DNA from 2 places in the Stenotrophomonas sp. YJH_SMC_10 genome. Region 1 is predicted to be linked to the other one. Evidence: riboswitches for the same ligand, from Rfam matches in the RefSeq annotation. Region 1 holds a riboswitch; the other holds the start of a gene.
What was found. Region 1 has a riboswitch for thiamine pyrophosphate ahead of AC5P9C_RS14650 (TonB-dependent receptor). Riboswitches for the same ligand answer to the same signal wherever they lie in the genome.
Positions count from the first base shown of each region.

Region 2: it holds a riboswitch for thiamine pyrophosphate, as region 1 does, so the genes downstream of both, thiC (phosphomethylpyrimidine synthase ThiC) here and AC5P9C_RS14650 (TonB-dependent receptor) in region 1, are expected to answer to the same signal.

Region 1 covers NZ_JCAFUS010000011.1:34,847-38,287, forward strand. Annotated here, with positions in the region: gene pnuC (nicotinamide riboside transporter PnuC) at 1-135, opposite strand, end outside; gene AC5P9C_RS14650 (TonB-dependent receptor) at 144-2,333, opposite strand; TPP riboswitch at 2,404-2,499, opposite strand; gene AC5P9C_RS14655 (phosphotransferase enzyme family protein) at 2,609-3,441, opposite strand, start outside.
Region 2 covers NZ_JCAFUS010000009.1:107,468-110,908, forward strand. Annotated here, with positions in the region: gene AC5P9C_RS13025 (BCCT family transporter) at 1-1,491, opposite strand, end outside; TPP riboswitch at 1,768-1,871, shown strand; gene thiC (phosphomethylpyrimidine synthase ThiC) at 1,954-3,441, shown strand, end outside.

The DNA of each region.
Region 1 (3,441 bases):
GTACAGCTTGGCCTCGGCGAACACCAGGCCATACAGAGCCACCGACAGCAGGCCCACCGGCCACGCCGACAACCGGCGGCGGGCCATCAGCCAGACGCCGAGGATGCTGCACAGCGCGGCGCTCCACTCGAGCATCACGCTGCTCACAACGCGAACGTCACCGACAGGCGGGCCTGTCGCGGTGCGCCGGGGAACAGGTAGTAGTCACCGCCGCTGCTGCCGGTATCACGCCAGTAGAAGCGGTTGAACACGTTGTCCACCGACAGGTTCCAGGTCACCGCACGCTCGTGCAGGCGATGCTGGAAGCGCAGGCCCGCATCGAATACCGAGTAGTCCGGTGCGCGCACGCCGCCGTCGGCACGCGCCACGTTGGCACCGGCATAGCGCCAGCCGCCGGTGACATCCAGGCCCTGCACGAACGGCAGCGCGTAGGCCAGGTGCACGCTGGCGCGCAGCTTCGGCACGTTCACCAGCTGATGGCCTTCATAGGCCGGCGTGCCGGTGTCGCGCGCGCGCGCCTGCAGCACGCTGGCGCTGGCCACGATCTGCAGTGCGTCGGTCAGCTGCCCGTTGGCGGTCAGCTCCAGGCCAGTGTGGGTCTGCGTGCCTTCCTCGACGAAGGTGTAGCCGACGTCGCTGCTGTCCGGCTTGGCGTACTGGTACGGCTGCGAGATGCGGAACACCGCCGCGCCCAGCGTCAGCGCCTCGACCGGCACGTACTTCACGCCCACTTCCAGCTGCCGCGACTGCACCGACGGCAGGAAGGTGTCGGCGTTGCTGGTCCAGAACGGCGCCTCCTGGCCCAGCGAAATGCCGCGCACGTAGCTGGCATAGGCATTGAGCTGGTCGGTGGCCTTCCACACCACTGCGGTCTGCGGCAGGAAACGCGACAGGCGGCTGTGCCGCTGCGGCGTACCACGCTTGTCGTAGGCACGCTCGTCCAGGCGCACGAAGCGACCGCCGGCCAACCACTGCCAGTCATCACCGAAGCTGATCCGGTCCAGCGCGAAGAACGCGGTCTGGCGGCTGTCCAGGCGTCGTGCGGACGGGCCCGGCATCTTCGGCGACGGCTCGAATACCGGCACCGGCGCATCGTGGATGTTGGTGGTGCCGACGTACTCGTTGACGCTCGGGCGCCTGTCCACGGTGCGGCGGAAGTAGTCGGCACCGACGGTCAGCTGGTGGCCGACGCTGCCGGTCTGGAAGCGCCCGCGCAGCTCGGCACGGGCCTGCTGGTTGCGGCGGGTGTCGTCCGGGCTGCGGTAGTCGTAGACGTCATAGTCGCCGTTCGGCGCGAAGTAATTGCCCGGCACGCTGCCATCGGCGCACTGCGTGGCGTAGTAGCAGCCGTAGGCGAAGGCGACGTTGTCATCGATCACCGAGCGGCTGTGGCCGACCGAGACGCGCGACTGCCAGGCGTCATTGAAATCGTAGGTGTGCAGGGCGGTGATGTTGGTGCTGGCGATGTCCACCGGGCGCTGCCACGGCTGGTAACCCAGCAGGTGTTCGCGGTCGACACCGCGCGGCAGGTCGCGCGCGCCCAGCAGCTGGTAGCCGGACACCGAACGCTGCGCGCTGGTCTGGTAGTTCGCATCCACCTCCAGCTTGCCGCGTTCGCCGATCAACCAGTCGGCGGCCAGCGCGTAGAAGTTGCGGCGGCCATCGGCGTGCTCGACATAGGAATGGCTGGAATCCCACGCGGCATTCAGGCGCAGGCCGAAACGCGGGGTGATCCAATGACCGACGTCGACAGCGGCGTAGCGCGATCCTTCCGAATCGGTGCCGAGCGTGGCGGTGCGCACCTCGGCCGGGCGCTTGCCGATGTAGTTGATGATCCCGCCCGGCGCCATCACGCCTGCCGCCAGCCCGGCTTCACCCTTGAGGATCTCCACCGACTGCACGTTCTCCAGCGCCAGGCGTTGTTCGCCGGCGATGGACAGCCCGTTGAAGCGGTAGCCGGTGGCCGCGTCCAGTGCGAAGCCGCGGATGGCGATGTTCTGGTAGTAGCCCACCGGCGCGTAGGCATCACCCAGCGAGGCATCGTTGCTGGCCAGCTCGGACAGCGAGCGCACCTGGCGGCGGTCGAGGTAATCGCGCTCGAGCACGTTCACCGACGCCGGCGTGTCCTTCCACGAACCGCCGCCGAAGGCATTCACGCGCGAGGTATCGGCCTTCGCTTTGCCCGCCTCCACGCGCACCGCCGCCAGTTCGGTCGGCGAACCTTCGGCGCCGCGGGCAGCCGCATCGGGGGACGACTCGGCCTCGCTGGCGTGCAGCGGCAGCGCGGCGCAGAGGGCGAGGGAGAGCAGGGTGGGGCGCAGGCAGCGGTTCATTCGATTCGTCTTCGGACAACAAGGGAGACGAAGCGACGGCGCGCAGGTGCACCGGCCCATGATGGGGGTGTGGCTGCGGCTCAAAGCTCCCTACGCCGGTGCAAACCGGATCAGGTTCCAAGGGACTCTCTCAGCCTGGCAGATCCAGGCACCCCCGCTTCAGGTCACCATTTCACTACAAATGGTACGGATTTGCGAGCGGGCGTCCTTCAGGCTGCCGGGTCAGATCCCTTTCCGCAGGAAAGGGATCTGACCCCAACGGTGTCCCAACCGGGTCACGCGGCGGCGTGCAGGGCCTGCAGCAGTGCCTGCCCCGGGGCGGTATGGAACCACGCCGGATGGCCCAGCATGAAAGGCTGCCAGGCCACGTCGGCATTCGCGGTCGAGCCGGTGATGCCCTCGAAGTACTCCACTTCGGACAGTGCGAAGTCGAAATGGACCATGGGCAGCAGGTCGGCCAGCAGGTGCGCGCGTGCCGCCGACAGCGGCAGCACCTGGCGATAGCCCTCGAGCAGCGCCAGCGCGATGTCGAGGCGCACGGCCTCGCTGCCGCGTTCCAGTTCCAGCCACGCCACCGCGTTGCGCTCGATCGCGGTGGCGAGGTCGAACAGTGCGCTGGTGGGCGAAGCCAGGCCGAAATCCAGCACGGTGCTGACCTGCCCGTCGCGCCACAGCAGGTTGGAGACATGCCAGTCGTTATGCGCCCAGAGCCGTGGCTCGGCGCGCAGGCGCTCGGCCAGCCCGGCGTGCCACGGCAGTACGTCGCGCTGCAGCTGCGCCTCCCAGGGAATGCGCGCGAGATAGCGGGCCAGCCCGGGACGCTCATGCAGTCCTGCCTTGATCGCCGCGATCGGATCGTCGGCGCGGATCAGATCATCGCGCGCGACCAGCAGATGGGTGCTGCGCTGGGGCGCATGGTAGCTGGCGGCGGCACGGTGCAGCTGTGCGAGTGCGCGCCCGGCTTCGCGGGCCTGGGCGACATCGGTCAGCAGCGACCACGACACCGCGTCGCGGTACAGGTCATCGCCCACGCCGACGGCGTGCAGTTCAAAGGTCCACTCGCCGTGCTCGACGGCGGTGCGGCCATCGGCCGCTGGCAGCACCTGCA
Region 2 (3,441 bases), on a different contig from region 1:
TCGCTGACGCTGCGCCTGGCGTCGCTCACGCGTGTATTCCTGGTCCAGTACCCGGTACAGCGACACCATCACCAGCACCATCAGCAGCGCGAACGGCAACGCCGCGATCGTGATCATGCCCTGCAGCGCATCCAGTCCACCGGCCAGCAGCAGTGCACCGGCAATCAGCGCCACGCCCACTCCCCAGGCCAGTTTGCGCTTGGACGGTGGGTCACCGGCTTCATCGGTGGACATGCTGGCCAGCACCAGTACCGCCGAGTCGGCCGACGTCACGAAGAAGATCATCAACAGCACCAGCGCGATGCACGACAGCAGCAACGGCAGCGGCATGCTGTCGAACATCGTGAACAGCACCGTCTCATAGCCATTGCCCAGTGCCTGCACCAGGTCGGCCTGGCCGAAGATCTGCATCCAGATTGCGGTGCCGCCGAACACCGAGAACCAGAAGAAGCCCAGCAGCGTTGGGGCCAGCACCACGCCGATCACGAACTCGCGCACGCTGCGCCCGCGCGAAATGCGCGCGATGAACGAACCGACGAACGGTGCCCAGGAAATCCACCAGGCCCAGTAGAAGATTGTCCAGTCGGCCACCCAGGTGCTGGATGAGAACGGCGACATGCGCAGGCTCATCGTCACCAGCTGGTTGAGGTAGGAGCCGAGCGTGGTGGTGAACGTGTTGAAGATCGCGCCGGTCGGGCCCAGCACCAGCACCAGCAGCAACAGCACGGCCGCCAGGGCCAGGTTGAAGTTGGACAGCCATTTGACGCCGCGGTCGACGCCGCTGAGCGTGGAGGCCATGTACAGCACGAAGGCCACTGCGATGATCACCAGCTGCAGCGTGGGGCCGGCGTGCAGGCCGAATACGCGCTCCATGCCCGCGGCGATCTGGATGGTGCCGAAACCCAGCGTGGTGGCAACACCGATCGCGGTGGCGACGACAGCGGCGATGTTGACCACGCGGCCGATCCAGCCGCGGTGGTGGCGGCCGATGATCGGCTGCAGCATGTCACTGACCAAGCCCCGACCATTGCGGTTGAACTGGAACCAGGCCATTGCCAGGCCGATCAACGCGTAGATCGCCCAGGGGTGCAGGCCCCAATGGAAGAACGCGTAGCGCATCGATGCACGCGCAGCGTCCATGCTCTCCGGCGCCAGTCCCTCCGGTGGCTTGCTGAAGTGCGAAATGGGCTCGGCGGCGCCCCAGAACACCAGGCCGATGCCCATGCCGGCGGCGAACAGCATCGACATCCAGCTGGCCCGCGAGAACTCCGGCTCGGCGTCTTCGCCGCCGATGCGCAGATTGCCGAAGCGGCCAAAGGCCAGGTACATCAGGAACACCAGGGCCAGGAACACCACCAGCAGGTAGAGCCAGCCGATGCCACGGATGAGTTCGCCGAGGATGCTCTGCACCACGGCGTTGAAGGGGCCGGGGGCGATGCCGGCGAGCAGCACCAGCAGCAGGACCAGTGCGATGGAAACGCGAAACACCATGAAGGAGCTTCTCCGATCAAGGGGATTGAGGGGAGCGAGCAGAGCGAGCAGAGCTTGCAGCGAGGGGCCGGCGGCGTGCAGCACGGACCGGGCAGGGGCCGCAGGGGCGGCGAGGGAAGCATCGGTCGCAGCGAACACGATGGGCGTGCACGTTACTGAACGCGACGTCATGGTTCTGTTAACGAGCAGCGATCAGGGGCAGATCCGCTTCCCGCAGGAAAACGGATCTGACCCCGCAGGCAACGCCGGAGGCGGGCGGTCTATGCTCTAATGCACGCCAAGAAGCGGGGGTACCGCGGCCACAGTTGGTCACGGTTGAGACAGTCCCTTGGAACCTGATCCGGCTCATACCGGCGTAGGGAAGCTTTGCAGTGCCGCCGTGCCCGGACGCCGCCCAAGGACCGTCCGCGCGCGTTCGCAGTGCGCCGCCGCTTCGTCCCTGACCTTCCTGGACGATGCCCGATGAACGCACAGCTCTCCGCCCTGCAGCAACAGGCCCAGCAACTCTCCGAATCCGTGACCCGGCCCATTCCCGGCTCGCGCAAGATCCACGTGCCCGGTTCGCGCCCGGATCTGCAGGTGCCGATGCGCGAGATCGCGTTGACCCGCACCCCGACGCTGTTCGGTGGCGAAGAGAATGCGCCGGTCACGGTCTATGACACGTCCGGCCCGTACACCGATCCGGACGTGCGCATCGACCTGTCTTCGGGCCTGCCGGCGCTGCGCCGGAGCTGGGTGGAGGAACGCGGCGATACCGAACAGCTCGATGGCCTGAGCTCGTCGTTCGGTCGCGATCGCGAGCATGACCCCAGGCTCGATGCCGTGCGCTTCCCCGCGCGCAGCCTGCCGCGCCGTGCCCGCGCAGGCGCCAATGTCACCCAGATGCACTACGCGCGCCGCGGCATCATCACGCCGGAAATGGAATTCGTCGCCATCCGCGAGAACCAGCGGCTGGACGCCATCCGCGATGCGGGCCTGCTGCAGCAGCATCCAGGCGAGGCGTTCGGCGCGTCGATCCAGAAGATCATCACCCCCGAGTTCGTACGTGACGAGATCGCGCGCGGCCGTGCGGTGCTGCCCAACAACATCAATCATCCGGAAAGCGAGCCGATGATCATCGGTCGCAATTTCCTGACCAAGATCAATGCCAACATCGGCAACAGTGCGGTTTCCTCGGGCATTGCCGAGGAAGTGGAGAAGCTGGTGTGGGCGATCCGCTGGGGCGGTGACACGGTGATGGACCTGTCCACCGGCAAGCACATCCACGAGACCCGCGAATGGATCATCCGCAATTCGCCGGTGGCGATCGGTACCGTGCCGATCTACCAGGCGCTGGAAAAGGTCGACGGCCGCGCCGAAGCGCTTACCTGGGAGATTTTCCGCGACACGCTGATCGAGCAGGCGGAACAGGGCGTGGACTACTTCACCATCCATGCCGGCGTGCTGCTGCGCTACGTGCCGCTCACCGCCAAGCGGGTGACCGGCATCGTCAGCCGCGGTGGTTCGATCATGGCCAAGTGGTGCCTGGCACACCACAAGGAGAACTTCCTCTACACGCACTTCGAAGACATCTGCGAGATCATGAAGGCCTACGACGTGACCTTCTCGCTGGGCGACGGCCTGCGCCCGGGCTGCATCGCCGACGCCAACGATGCCGCGCAATTCGGTGAGCTGGAGACGCTGGGCGAGCTGACGAAGATCGCCTGGAAGCACGACGTGCAGACCATGATCGAAGGCCCCGGCCACGTGCCGATGCAGCTGATCAAGGAGAACATGGACAAGCAGCTGCGCGAGTGCGGCGAAGCGCCGTTCTATACGCTGGGGCCGTTGACCACCGATATCGCGCCGGGCTACGACCACATCACCAGCGCGATCGGTGCGGCGATGATTGGTTGGTTCGGCACGGCGATGCTCTGCTACGTGACGCCGAAGGAGCACCTCGGCCTGCCC